3 regions of the Limosilactobacillus ingluviei str. Autruche 4 genome follow, and region 3 is predicted to be linked to each of the others. Evidence: predicted binding sites of a transcription regulator. Region 3 holds the regulator's gene; each other region holds the start of a gene.
What was found. Region 3 encodes Rex, which represses fermentation and respiration genes when NADH is low (regulators of the CRP and FNR family bind a similar motif). Its sites were predicted from a motif close to TTGTGAANTANTTCACAA; they were not measured.
Positions count from the first base shown of each region.

Region 1: a site for Rex is predicted at 1,972-1,989, ahead of BN54_RS07915 (glycerol dehydrogenase). Genes of this name have one in related genera too.
Region 2: a site for Rex is predicted at 2,331-2,348, ahead of BN54_RS05875 (iron-containing alcohol dehydrogenase). Genes of this name have one in related genera too.

Region 1 is NZ_HE997175.1:125,124-129,736, reverse strand. Features, by position in the region: gene BN54_RS07930 (HAD family hydrolase) at 1-48, shown strand, start outside; gene BN54_RS07925 (Cof-type HAD-IIB family hydrolase) at 153-983, shown strand; gene BN54_RS07920 (LacI family DNA-binding transcriptional regulator) at 983-1,933, shown strand; gene BN54_RS07915 (glycerol dehydrogenase) at 2,056-3,159, shown strand; gene BN54_RS07910 (2-dehydropantoate 2-reductase) at 3,321-4,268, opposite strand; gene BN54_RS07905 (2-keto-4-pentenoate hydratase) at 4,278-4,613, opposite strand, start outside.
Region 2 is NZ_HE997174.1:23,514-28,126, reverse strand. Features, by position in the region: gene BN54_RS05890 (MBL fold metallo-hydrolase) at 1-48, shown strand, start outside; gene BN54_RS05885 (S1C family serine protease) at 145-1,332, shown strand; gene rlmH (23S rRNA (pseudouridine(1915)-N(3))-methyltransferase RlmH) at 1,729-2,208, shown strand; gene BN54_RS05875 (iron-containing alcohol dehydrogenase) at 2,392-3,564, shown strand; gene BN54_RS05870 (SLC45 family MFS transporter) at 3,803-4,613, opposite strand, start outside.
Region 3 is NZ_HE997173.1:1,108,383-1,112,995, reverse strand. Features, by position in the region: gene BN54_RS05470 (glycerophosphoryl diester phosphodiesterase membrane domain-containing protein) at 1-103, opposite strand, end outside; gene BN54_RS05465 (ABC-F family ATP-binding cassette domain-containing protein) at 237-2,177, opposite strand; gene BN54_RS05460 (redox-sensing transcriptional repressor Rex) at 2,363-3,001, shown strand; gene groES (co-chaperone GroES) at 3,269-3,550, shown strand; gene groL (chaperonin GroEL) at 3,610-4,613, shown strand, end outside.

The DNA of each region.
Region 1 (4,613 bases), on a different contig from region 3:
GGTTGGGCCCACGCGGTCTTGACTCACCCGGCCTTTCAAAAGAATTGATCAAAAAAGCTTGACCTGTAACGCGTTCCACACCGTAGGCTAGAGACATGATCAAGGCAACCTTGATCCAAATTAAACTCACGGCCTAAGAGGAGGGATTTTTCATGATTAAACAGCTCTTTTTTGATCTCGACGGGACGTTATTAAACTCCCGTGGCCACGTCAGCCCCGCTAACCAAGCCGCCATCCAAAAAACTTCATGCGATATTTCCTTGGTTTCAGCGCGAGCACCGCAAGAAATGCTTAGTACCGTGCGTTCACTGAACCTAACTGGCCCCCAAGTCGCCTTTAATGGCGGGCTGGTCTTTATCGCGACCAAAAAGGGCTACCGCGTGCTGGAAAAAATGGCCCTCAGCCAGCTCAGTGCGCGAGTAATCATGGCCGCAGTGATGATGTACTTTCCGCAAGTCAGTCTGAGCTACTACGATCAATTCAACTGGTATGTGCCGCACTATAATGACATTGTCCGCCAGGAACAGGCCCGCAATGGTTTAGTACCCCGGCTAAAATCACCCGCGGCGGCCTGCGCGGAGCCAAGTTTTAAGCCCTTAAAAATCATGCTGACCATCCCAGATGCAATGTTGGTGGCACCCCTCCAATCCTTGTTGGCCGGCTTAAATTTACCGGACATCGCCGTCCAACAATCGGGGCACGCCTATGGTTATGATTTTATTGAAATCACGCATCGTAACGCCCAGAAAGCCCACGGGGTCCAATTCATCTTACGGCAAAAAAAGCTCAGTGCTAGCGCTGCCGCGGCCTTTGGCGACGGACAAAATGACCTGCCAATGTTAGAGAGTGTTGGTCTGCCAATCGTGATGGAAAACGCCACTCCCGTCGTCCAAGCTCAAGCCGCCTTCGTTACCAAGTCAAATGACGACGACGGTGTAGCCCATGCCCTGTTTACCCACCCAGCTTTAAAGGAAGTGAGTTAATGGCTAACATCAAAGACGTGGCTCAGCGCAGTGGCTACTCGGTCGCCACCGTTTCGCGCGCTTTAAATCACCACGGTTACGTGTCTGAGACCGCCCAAGCCAAAATTGAAGCCGCCATTGCAGACCTAAATTACGTCCCAAACGGGGTCGCCCAAGACCTCAGTCAGGGCAAGACTTTTACGATCGGGGTTGTTTTGCCCCACATGAACCATCCCTATTTCAATCAGTTAGTCCATGGAATTTTAACGGCGGCTTTTTCTTCGGCCTACCAAATCAGTCTCTTGCCCTCACGTTACGATGTCGCTGTTGAAACCAAATATCTGACCCAACTCAAACGCAAGTTATTTGATGGCCTGATCTTCGCTTCCCACGAAGCAAGTTTACAATATCTGACCGAGCGCCAAAGCTGGGGACCAGTGGTGGTTTGTGAAGACCCGGGTGACTTACCTTTGGCCGCGGTTTACCCGGATCGCCAAGCGGGGTACTTAGCCGCCCTGCAATGGTTAAAGCAAGGCGGGATCCACCAAATTGGTTTTTTGTTTGCCCGCCCCGCTGACCAGTCTGCGACCACTGCGGCTGCGCTGGCCGCCTATCGAACGCTTTGGCCCACCACCAAAGCGCCCCTGGTGGTGACCGATGTGTTAACCTACCAAGATGGCTACCAAATCGGGACCCGCTTGTTGGCACAAGGCAACTGGCCCCAAGCGCTCTTCACCAATGGCGATGCGCCCGCGGCCGGTTTGCAAGCGGCCTTTGCGGCGGCCCACCAGCCCGCTCCCCAGTTGATCGGACAAGAAAATCAGCTCGCTGGCCGCCTGCTGAATTTGCCCACGATTGACAATCACCTAACCGAGATCGGGCAGCAGGCCTTCCGGTTGGCAACCGAACCACGCAGCCCCCAGCCTCGGCTATGTATTCCAGCCCAATTTTTGTTACCATCGGAACGCTAATTTGGTGCGCCCCTGTGGCGCCTTTATCTTAATTGATATTGTGCAATAATTCACATAAGTGTATAATAAAGTTCATGTTACCGTTGCGTAAATCAGCCAGCTAATTTAAGGAGGAATTTTTCATGGCAACAACTGTTTTCGCCAGTCCGGCGACCTATGTGCAAGGTAGCGACGTGCTCTTTCAAAGCGCACCGTACCTACACCAACTCGGTGACCGCCTCTTGGTAATGGGTGGGCAGACCGTCTTTGACTTGTTAGGTGCTCAATTCTTCACTTATTTAAAGGGCCAGGGCTTTACCCTCCAAGAAGTTGAATTCCAAGGGGAAGCCTCAGAGGCCGAAATCAACCGAATTACGGCCATCGGACAAAAATTTAAAGCCAACGTAATTGTCGGTCTGGGCGGCGGAAAGACCCTTGACAGCGCTAAGGCGATCGCCGACAACCTCGGCTGCAAGGTGGCGATCCTGCCAACCTTAGCCTCCACCGATGCCCCATGTTCACGGCTTTCCGTGATCTATCACGAGGATGGCTCCTTTGCCAACTACCGCTTCTACAGCCATAACCCAGACCTGGTCTTAGTCGACACCAAGGTCATCGCCCAGGCTCCCGCCCGCTACTTCGCGTCCGGAATTGCCGATGCCTTGGCGACCAATATGGAAGCCCAAGCGGTGCACCAAGCAGCGGGCAAAACGATGCTTGATGCCCAACAAACCCAAGTCGGCCTTGCCATCGCTGAACGGTGTGAAGCAACCCTCTTTGCCTACGGTGAAATGGCCCTGAGTGCGGTCGCCAACCAGACCATCAGTCAGGCCGTGGAAAAGATCGTCGAAGCCAACACCTTGATGAGCGGCGTCGGCTTCGAAAGTGGCGGTTTATCGGCCGCCCATGCCATCCACAATGGCCTAAGCGCGTTGACTGGGCGGATCCACGAAATGACCCACGGCGAAAAGGTGGCCTTCGGGACCCTGACCCAATTAATGTTGGAAGGAGCGGACCAAACCCGCTTTGAAAAGTACCTCAAGTTAATGTTGGCGCTCGGGCTGCCCACCACTTTTAAAGCCGTCGGGATCGATGACCCGAGTGAAGCCAATTTGCTAAAAGTCGGGGAATTGGCTTGTGCCACTGGCGATACGATGGACCGGATGCCATTTAAAGTTACGCCTGCCGATGTTGCGGACGCGATGCGCGCTACCGACGCTTACAGTCGCGCCTACCAAGAAAAATAACCTCACTGACAAAAGGAGCGCCGCCCCGCAGGACTGCGCTCCTTTTCTTAATAGCTCGAATTTGGAAAAAAGTTAGGGCAAGTACCGATGGTTGGTACATCAAATGGTCTGCCCCTTACTTGGCCGCCTTAGGTTGGTCGCCGGCAGCCAAAGTCGCTCGCTTATTGATCATTGTGGGCGTGACGCAACTGCTCTTTAACGTGCACTTGCGCCGTTAACAACTGACAATACGGGGTCGCCACGCCCGCTGCCTGCCCGTGCCGGGCTACGTAGCCGTTAATGTAGTCAATTTCCGTTGGCCGGTTGTTGACCACCAGGTCCTGATACATCGAGGGATAATGCTCACCAATCACAGTGTAGCATGATTCCACGTGTGCGACCGCCTCTGCGACATCCAAGTGTAAGCCTTGCTTGGCTCCGACAGCCGCAAACTCTTTGACAATTGCTTCCACCAAGGCATGGGCCGGGGTGGTTTGCCCAAACTCCGCCACATTACATTCTAAGAGGGTGCACAAGGTATTGAGGGTCCCATTGACACATCCCTTGCGAAAGACGGAATAGCGAGGGTCATCAAGCAAGCGGGGCTTTAAGCCGGCTTGGGTGAACACGTCCACGACCGTTTGGGCCATCTGGGCCTGAGTAGGGTCCGCCGTCAGACTGCCCAGTTCACACGACCCATCATCTTGCAATAAGACGTGGTCGGGCCGCGCCATTTGAGCTGTCCACATCGTATTGCCTAACAGTAAGCGTTCTTGGGGAACGTACTTACCCAGGGTTTGCTCGTGGCCAATCCCGTTCATCAGGCATAAGACGTAGGTTTGTGGACCATACAGGGGTTGTAGGGTCCTGGCCAAGGCAGCTAGTTGCATACTCTTGGTCAAAAACAAGACCAGGTCAAAGCCTGGGGTCGCTGGGACTTCATCAGGGGCATAGGCCGGCAACTGCATGGTTACTTCTTGCCCGTCCAGCTTAGCTTGCAACCCCTGGGTTTTCAGGGCCTTCAGCCGCACGGACCACGTTTCTACCAACGTGACGTCATTGCCTGCCTGAGCTAACTTCAGCGCAAAGCGGGTGCCCATCCCGCCCACGCCGGCAACTGCAATTCGCATCTCTTTTACCTACTTAGCATTTACGACCACGTCACCCAATTCGTGGTCAAAGTGCACTTCCCACTTTCCGGCGGTCAGGTGAGGCGGCAAGACAAAGGTCCCCGAAGAAACGACTTGGCCCGCCTTAAAGCCCTTGCCTTGGGCTTCCAACTTGGTGACCAGCCACTTTAAGGATTCCAGTGGGTTGCCGAGCACTTCGGCTGAGGTCCCACTGGCCAATTCTTTGCCATCCTTAACCAGCGTGGCATTGACCGTTGCGGCCGCCGCAACATCACTAAAGACCAAGTCGGCATCTTTTTCCGTTCCTAACACCACCAGGCCCCCAACGGCACAATCGGACATCAC
Region 2 (4,613 bases), on a different contig from region 3:
CTCCAAGATACGGACCAAGACGAACCGACGGCACTGTTAAGCCTTTGATAAGATTTCAGCCGCTGAGTAGGGGCGGGGACGCAAACTTGTTAAAATAGGGCTAAGATTTTAGGGTTAGCAACTAACATAGTGGGAGGAACGCTAATGAAATTGGATCAATTTTGGCTGAAAGTAGCTGGGGTGGGCCTGGCCGCGGGGCTTATCGGCGGTGGGGCGACCCTTGGCATTGCGCATGGTTGGCAAGCCTGGCGGGAAAATACCAGTACCCAAGTACCAACCGGGTCAAACCAGAGCGGCAGCGCCAAGGTCAAAGAGAATGCGGCCCCGGCCAGCACGCAAGCTACGAAGGCCTACGCTAAGGTCAAAGACGCGGTGGCTTCGATTATTACGTATGAATCAGCCGGGGGCGGTCAGACCCTCGACTTGTTTAATCAGAGCAGTGCAACCAAGCAAGACAGCTTAACGGAAGCCAGCGAAGGATCCGGGGTCATCTATAAAAAGAGCGGGCAAGCCGCTTATGTGGTGACCAACAACCACGTCGTCGCCGGGGCCAAGCAAATTAAGGTGATGTTAAGCAACGGTAAGAAGGTCAGTGCCAGCTTGGTCGGCAAGGACGCCACGACGGATTTAGCGGTTTTAAAGATTAATGCGGCCAACGTGACAACCGTAGCCAGCTTCGGTAATTCCAGTCAGCTGCAGGACGGTCAGGATGTTTTAGCGGTCGGTTCACCGATGGGGACCAAGTATGCCAACACGGTTACCAAGGGGATCATTTCAGCCACGAACCGGGCCGTGAAAGCCTCCAGCAACGCGGTCACGACCAACGTTATCCAAACCGATGCGGCCATTAACTCCGGCAATTCCGGGGGGCCATTGGTGAACATGGCTGGGCAGGTGATCGGGATCAACTCGATGAAGTTGTCGTCGGATGGCTCCGGGACCAGTGTGGAAGGGATCGGCTTTTCAATTCCAAGCAATGAAGTAGTGACCATCATCAACCAGCTGGTGAAAAACGGGAAGATTGAGCGGCCGTCACTGGGGGTCAGTGCCCTGAATTTAAGCCGGGTGGAACCGACCCAACGTCAATCAGTCCTGAAATTGCCAACCAAGGTAACGACCGGGGTCGTGGTAATGGAAACGGAAAATGGCGGGACGGCCGCGGCCGCCGGGCTCCAACAATACGATGTGGTCGTCGCGATTAATGACCACAAGGTGGCCAACGTTGGGGCCTTAAAGACCCAACTGTACAAGGCTAAGGTTGGCGACACCGTCAAGATCAGTTACTATCGGGATGGTCAATTACGGACCACAACGGCGAAATTAACGAATTAACCGGAACATAGGGCGCATGGAAGGGATCCCAACAGATCGGCCATGCGTTTTTTTGCGCCAGGGGCGCGCGGCAAAAGCCCTGGGGTGTGGAGAACTTATCCCCAGACTTATCCACAAGCTGTGAATGGCGCTAAAACTGGCTTAGTACGGTGAAAAAAGTTATCCACAACGTGGCGGAAAATTCGTGGATAAGTGGATAAAAAAGGAACTAAAGAACTCGAAACCTAGTCATGACGCGGGTTAAGAGCAGCAGGGGCGAACGGTTGTTGGTGTGGACAACTGTGGATAACTCTGCGTGGAACAGATGAATGAAAAAGGTTTCAAGGAAAATGATTCGGAACTATCGGCCCTAATTTGGGGATAAGTTGTGGATAACCTGTTGAAAAGGAGGAAGTTATGAACATTAAGATTATCGGGGTTGGCAAAATCAAAGAAAAGTTTTATCGGGCGGCGATCGCCGAATACGCGAAGCGGCTGGGCCGGTATTGCAAATTTGAGGTGGTCGAAGTCCCAGATGAAAAAGCACCCGAAAATTTAAGTCCCGCACAAATGGCGGCGGTGATGGAAAAAGAGGGGGCCCGGATCCTGGCTAAAATCAAGGAGAAAGAGTACGTCTATGCCTTGGCCATTAAGGGTAAGGAACGGACGTCAGAAGATTTTGCGGCAGAACTGAATCAATTAGCCACCTATGGCAACAGCGACATTACCTTTGTGATTGGGGGGTCCTTGGGGTTGAGCCCAGCGGTGCTGCAACGGGCCAACCAGCAAATTTCGTTTGGGCGCTTCACCCTGCCCCACCAACTGATGCGGGTCGTCTTAAGTGAGCAGGTTTACCGGGCCTTTACGATTATCAATGGCTTGCCTTACCATAAATAAGGGGAAACGTAAAAAATTAGCAAAAAAGACAATTATCACAAATTAGTTCAATTTCGTGAACGCAACGGCGCCAAGGAATGGGGGCCGTTTTTTAAAATGCGTAAAGATATTCCCTTGCTTTTTCGTGATCAAAAGCACAAAATGATCGATGAAAACGTTTCCGAAAAATTGGAGGGTGAAAAAATGGAACGTCAATTTGATTTCTTAATGCCAAGTGTTAATTTCTTTGGGCCAGGGGTCATCGCCAAGATCGGGGAGCGGGCCAAGATGTTAAACATGACCAAGGTTTTGGTGGTTACCGAAAAGGGCTTGACCAAGTTGGCCAATGGGCCGGTGGCGCAAACCTTGGCTTCCTTGGAAGCAGCTGGGGTTGACTACGTGGTCTTTGATGGAGTGGAACCAAACCCGAAGATTCGCAACATCAAGGCCGGTAAGGAACTGTACTTAGCCCAAGATTGTGATTCGATCATCACAGTTGGTGGGGGCTCCTCCCATGACTGTGGGAAGGGGATCGGGATTATTCTGACCAACGGCGATGACATTACCAAGTTGGCCGGGATTGAAACCTTAAGCAAGCCCCTGCCACCACTGATGGCCGTTAATACGACCGCCGGGACCGGCTCCGAATTAACCCGTCACGCCGTGATCAGCAATGAAGAAACCCACCTGAAGTTTGTGGTAGTTTCCTGGCGGAACATTCCGTTGGTTTCCTTTAACGATCCGATGTTGATGTTGGGGATTCCCCAAGCCATTACCGCAGCCACGGGGATGGACGCCTTCGTGCAAGCGATCGAACCATATGTTTCGGTTGATCACAACCCAATTACGGACAGTCAGTGTAAGGAAGCCATTCAATTGATTCAAGATGCTCTGCCTAAGGCGGTGGCCAATGGACAAAACGTGGCCGCCCGGACCAAGATGGTGGAAGCCGAAATGTTGGCTGGGATGGCCTTTAACAACGCCAACCTGGGTTACGTTCACGCGATGGCCCACCAACTGGGCGGCCAGTATGATGCGCCACACGGCATTTGCTGTGCCTTGCTGTTGACGACGGTCGAAGAGTACAACTTGATTGCCTGCCCAGATCGCTTTGCTGAATTAGCGCAAATCATGGGTTATGACACGACCGGCAAAACGACCTTTGAAGCGGCCCACCTGGCGATCGAAGGAATGCGGGAAATGTGCAAGGCCGTAGGGATTCCGGCTTCGATTAAAGAAATTGGGGCAAAACCAGCAGACTTTGAATTAATGGCCGAAAATGCCTTAAAGGACGGAAATGCCTTCTCCAACCCACGCAAGGGGACCAAAGAAGAAGTGGTGGCCTTATACCAAAAGGCTTACGACGGGATTTACTAACCCCGTTTCAATCCGACAAAAAGGGAGTGGGAAATAACCTTCTCGGCAAGCCGTATGGATAAGCTAGGACGAAGGTTGACGCGGTACGCGTCGTTCTTCGTTCGTACTTATCCACCAGGCTTGCGGTTATTTCCCACGTGATCTGTGTAATATTCGAAAAATCAAACAGAGGCTGGGAGAAAACACAGTTTTCTCCCAGCCTCTGTTTTGTCATCGCTCCAACAATAGTCGCGTGAGCTTAGGCGGTTGGTTGTTCCTTAATGCGGCCGACAAATAAGGCGCCACAAGCTAAGACAATCCCCGCGAGCAGCAACATCCCGGGCATTGACTTGCCAATCAATGGGAAGATGGCAAAGCTGGCTACCGACGCAATGATTTGCGGCAGGCAAATGCTGCAGTTAAACAAGCCCAGGTAGGCCCCTTCATGCTTGCCGGCCAAAGCAGTCGTCAAAAGGGCAAACGGAATTGAGTTCATTGAAATCCAGCCGATTCCGATTAAGCAGAATGATAAGATCAACAGAAGTTTCGTGTGAATAAAGAAGACGGAGACAAAGCCCAGCCCCCCTAAGATCAAACCAGTCCGGTACATGAACTTCCGTTGGTTCGGCTTCGTCTTGGCCAAGACCATTCCCCACAAGACGGCCGCAATGGCTTGGACCGCTGATAAGACCCCAAACCAGTTTCCGGCTGCTTGGTAGCTGGCAGTGGATGGATCAGTGACGTGCCAAACGTTTTGGGCGATGGCTCCGGTCCCGTAAGTCCATAAGTATTGGAAGGCGAACCAACAGAACATTTGCACCAGTGAAATTTGCCAGAAGGCTTGCGGGGCTGACTTCAATAAGGCCATGAAGCTTAACTTTTCTTGGTTGGCCGCTACGTCAACCCCGTGATAGCGAGCGTAGTCTTGGGGGTTGTATTCCCGGACCTTCGCGACCGTAAAGAGGCTGGTTAATAATAAGACGGCTGCCCCCAGGTAGAAAGTCCAAATCACAGAGTTGGGCAAAGCCCCCTTTTTGGCCGTGTTGGCAACGCCGAGCCCGGTCATGATA
Region 3 (4,613 bases):
ATTGAATCAGCAAATCTAAGCCGTAACTTATAGCGACAAAGGTCAGCCAGTGGGCCCGGAAAATTTGCCGGTGGCGCTTAAAGGCGTCCCAAAATACTGGCATAATTTCCTCCTTTTTCTGTACATATTTTTCATGTGATAATTATGCCACATCTGCCTGCTGCCCAAAAGAAAACCGCTCCCAAGGGCAGCGGTTTGTGTAAACTTAGGCGAGCGTTCAATTTTAATGCGGCTGATTATGCTTGTTCTTGATCAAAGACTTCCAAGGCTTCGGCCGCATCGGCCCAAGCTTCTTCAGTCTTGGCCAGCTTGGCACTGACTTGATCCAACTCTTTTTGTAGGTCACTGAGCTTGGCAATGTCGGTGGCAATGTCGGGCTTGCTCATCTCTGCTTCAATCGCAGCTTGTTGTTCGCTCAAGTCCGTCATCGTTTGTTCCAATTGATCGGCTTGGCGTTGGAGCTTGCGGCGGGCCCGTTGGGTTTCCTTGCTTTGTTGGTAGGATTGTTGCTTTGCCGATGGCGCGCTGGTGGTCGTCGGGTTTGCGGTGGCCGGCTGGCTGGCCGCTTGCTTGGCTAAGGCCGCAAGGTAGTCGTCGTAGTTGCCTTCGTACGCCGTCATCTGATCCTTGGTTACCGCCAAGACGTCGGTGGCCACTTGGTTGATAAAGTACCGGTCATGGGAGATAAACAGCACGGTCCCCGGGAACTCATTAATCGCCGTTTCCAAGACTTCCCGACTGTCGATGTCCAAGTGGTTGGTCGGTTCATCGAGAATCAAGTAGTTGATCGGTTCAAAGGAGAGCTTGGTTAATTCCAAGCGGGCCTTTTGTCCCCCCGATAAGTCCTTGACCAGCTTAAAAACGTCATCGCCCACGAATAAGAAACTCCCCAGCAAGGAGCGAATTTCGGTTTCGGGGACTTCTGGATGGTCATCCCACACTTCATCGAGGACGGTCTTTTCCGGGTGCAGTTGTTGTTGCTCCTGGTCGTAGTAGCCGATTTGCAGGCCGACCCCAAACTTAATCTCCCCGCTGATGGCCGGTAGTTTATGCAAGAGGGTCTTGAGCAGCGTGGATTTGCCGATCCCGTTGGGGCCGATGATGCCGATTCGCTGGCCCTTGGTTTCAGTAAAGGAGAAGGGGCCGGCTAAGGGCTGGTCGTGGTAGCCGATTTTTAAATCTTGCACCGTTAACACGTCGTTGCCGCTTGGTTCACCGTAGGTAAAGGAGAAGTGAATGGAGCGGTCATCGCTGACCGGGCGGGTTAAGCGGTCCATTTTTTCCAGCTGCTTGCGCCGGGCTTGGGCGCGCTTGGTTGTCGAAGCGCGGACAATGTTGCGGTTGACAAAGTCTTCTAAGGCGGCAATCTTTTTTTGCTGTTGTTCGTAGTGCTTTAGTTCAGCTTTGAGCTTGTCGGCCTTATGGTGCATAAAAGCAGTGTAGTTCCCGGTGTAGTGGGTCAACGTTTTGTTATCCAGGTCATAGACTTCATTAACGACCTTGTCTAAGAAGTAGCGGTCGTGCGACACGATTAATAAGGCCCCGGCATACCCCTTTAAGTAGTCTTCCAACCAGCTCAAAACCCCCATGTCAAGGTGGTTGGTTGGTTCGTCGAGGATCAACAAGTTGGGGGCTTGGAGCAGGATTTTGGCCAGGGCCAACTTGGTCTTTTGCCCTCCGGAGAGCGAATTGACCGGCATCTCATACATGGCTTCGCTAAAGCCAAAGCCGGTTAAGACCCCGCGAATTTTGGAATCAATGGCAAAGCCGTCCTGCTTTTTAAAGCTGGTTTGCAAGCGATCATATTCGCTGAGAATTTCTTGGTAGGCCGGACTGGTGGCATCCACGCTGGCCAGCTGTTCTTCTAAAGCGTGCAGCCGCTTTTCCATCGCGTGAAGCGGCGCAAAGACGCCGTCTAATTCGGCCCAAATCGTATTTTGACTGTCGAGGCCTTGATCCTGGGCTAAGTAACCGATCGTGACGTTTTTGCCGACGGCCAGGGTCCCTTCATCGGGTTCGGTAATTTGGGCCAGGATCTTGAGCAAGGTCGTCTTCCCTGCCCCGTTGCGGCCGACCAAGGCGACCCGGGCCTGATCATTGATTTGTAAGTTGATATTGTGAAATAAAACGTCCGCCCCAAACCGGCGCAAGACGTCGTGGGTTTGCAATACAAGCATTTTGTCAAAACCTATCTTTCTATCCGTTCTTATCTTCAGTCAATCCAAATTTTACCATGCTTTTTTGCCAACCAACCATAACTTTTCTTGCAATTAGGTTCACAAAGGAGCCGGGAATTGCTAGAATAAGTTGTATGCTAAATTCACAAGAACCATAAATTTTTAGTTGAGGAGGGAATGTGAACATGCCATCTCGGAAAATTCCGCGGGCGACAGCCAAGCGACTGCCGGTCTATTACCGTTACTTGAACGTGCTCTTGAATGCCAATAAGAAGCGGGTGTCATCGACTGAATTATCAGAGGCAGTCCAAGTTGACTCTGCCACGATTCGCCGGGACTTCTCTTACTTTGGTGAATTAGGGAAGCGGGGCTACGGCTATGATGTCGAGAGCCTGTTAAAGTTTTTCCGGGGGATCTTGAACCAAGACAAGCTGACCAGTGTCGCCTTAGTCGGGGTCGGGAGCCTGGGGAGTGCCTTGATGAATTACAATTTCCACCAAAGCACCAACTTACGGATCAGCGCGGCCTTTGATCCGAAGCCGGAATTGGCGAATACGATCAAGAGTGGGATTCCGGTTTATCCGGCGTCTGAATTAAAGAAGCAGATTAAAGAACAACAAATTGACGCGGTCATTTTAACCGTGCCCGGGGAAAAATCCCAGGCCGTGACGGATGAACTCGTTGAAGCGGGGGTTCACGGGATCTTAAACTTTACTCCAGTCCGGTTGTCAGTTCCCAAGGATGTCCAAGTCCAAAATATTGATTTGACGAATGAATTGCAAACCTTGATTTACTTTATTGAAAGCAACAAGGGGCAAGATTAGTTCGCCGCTTTTCCCAAGCGGGTGTGGCTTGGGTTCGTTAGCGCTGTTCCAGCTGAGCTGGGGCAGCTTTTTTGATACCGATGCCAACGGCGCTCTACCAATCGCTCGGCCAATACGTCAAAAAAGGTCAAACTTTTTGGTTGCAATCTGACTGAACCGTGTTATAGTAGAAAATGTAATTAGCACTGAACGAGGTTGAGTGCTAACACTCCTCAACCAGGAGTGCTAAAATTACGGAAACTAGAATTATTATATGGAGGGATTAACGTGTTAAAGCCATTAGGAGATCGCGTAGTTCTGAAAGCTGAAGAAGAAGAAAAGACGGTTGGGGGCATTGTGTTAGCTTCCAACGCCAAGGACAAGCCTACGACGGGGAAGGTTGTTGCTGTCGGTGAAGGGCGGACCTTGGACAATGGTCAACACGTTGCCGTAAGCGTTAAGGAAGGCGATAAGGTCCTCTTTGATAAGTACGCCGGCCGGGAAGTTGAATACGACGGGGGAAAGTACCTGGTCGTTCACGAAAAAGACCTGGTGGCCGTGATTGATTAACCGCCACGATTAAGTTGGCCAATTGATTAAGTTTGAAATTAATTTGAGGTGAAATAAGAATGGCAAAGGAATTGAAGTTTGCTGAAGATGCACGTCGGGCAATGTTGCGCGGGGTTGACAAGTTAGCTGACACGGTTAAGACGACGATTGGACCAAAGGGCCGCAACGTGGTCTTAGAACAAAGCTACGGCTCCCCAACGATTACTAACGACGGGGTGACGATTGCCAAGAACATCGAATTGGAAGATCACTTTGAAAACATGGGGGCCAAGCTGGTTTCTGAAGTTGCTTCCAAGACTAACGACATTGCCGGGGACGGGACGACCACGGCGACGGTCCTGACCCAAGCGATCGTCAACGAAGGGATGAAGAACGTGACGGCCGGGGCGAACCCAGTTGGCATCCGGCGCGGGATCGAAAAGGCTACGGCCGCAGCCGTGGCTGAATTGAAGACGATGAGTCACGATGTCAAGACCAAGGATGACATTGCACAAATCGCTTCGATCTCTGCTGCAAACCCAGAAGTAGGCCAATTGATTGCGGACGCAATGGAAAAGGTTGGTAACGACGGGGTTATCACGATTGAAGACTCCCGTGGGGTGGACACCAGCGTGGACGTGGTTGAAGGGATGAGCTTTGACCGCGGGTACATGTCCCAATACATGGTTACTGACAACGACAAGATGGAAGCTAACCTGGACAACCCATACGTCCTGATCACGGACAAGAAGATTGCCAACATCCAAGACATCTTGCCACTGCTCCAATCCGTTGTGCAAGAAGGTCGGGCCCTGTTGATCATCGCCGATGACATTACGGGTGAAGCCTTGCCAACCTTGGTTCTCAACAAGATTCGGGGAACCTTTAACGTGGTAGCGGTAAAGGCGCCAGGCTTTGGTGACCGGCGCAAGGCCCAACTGGAAGACATCGCAGTCTTGACCGGTGGGACGGTGATCTCTGATGACTTAGGGATGCAATTAAAGGACGCGACGATTGACCAACTTGGTTCAGCCAACAAGGTAACGGTTACTAAGGACAACACGACGATCGTTGACGGGGCCGG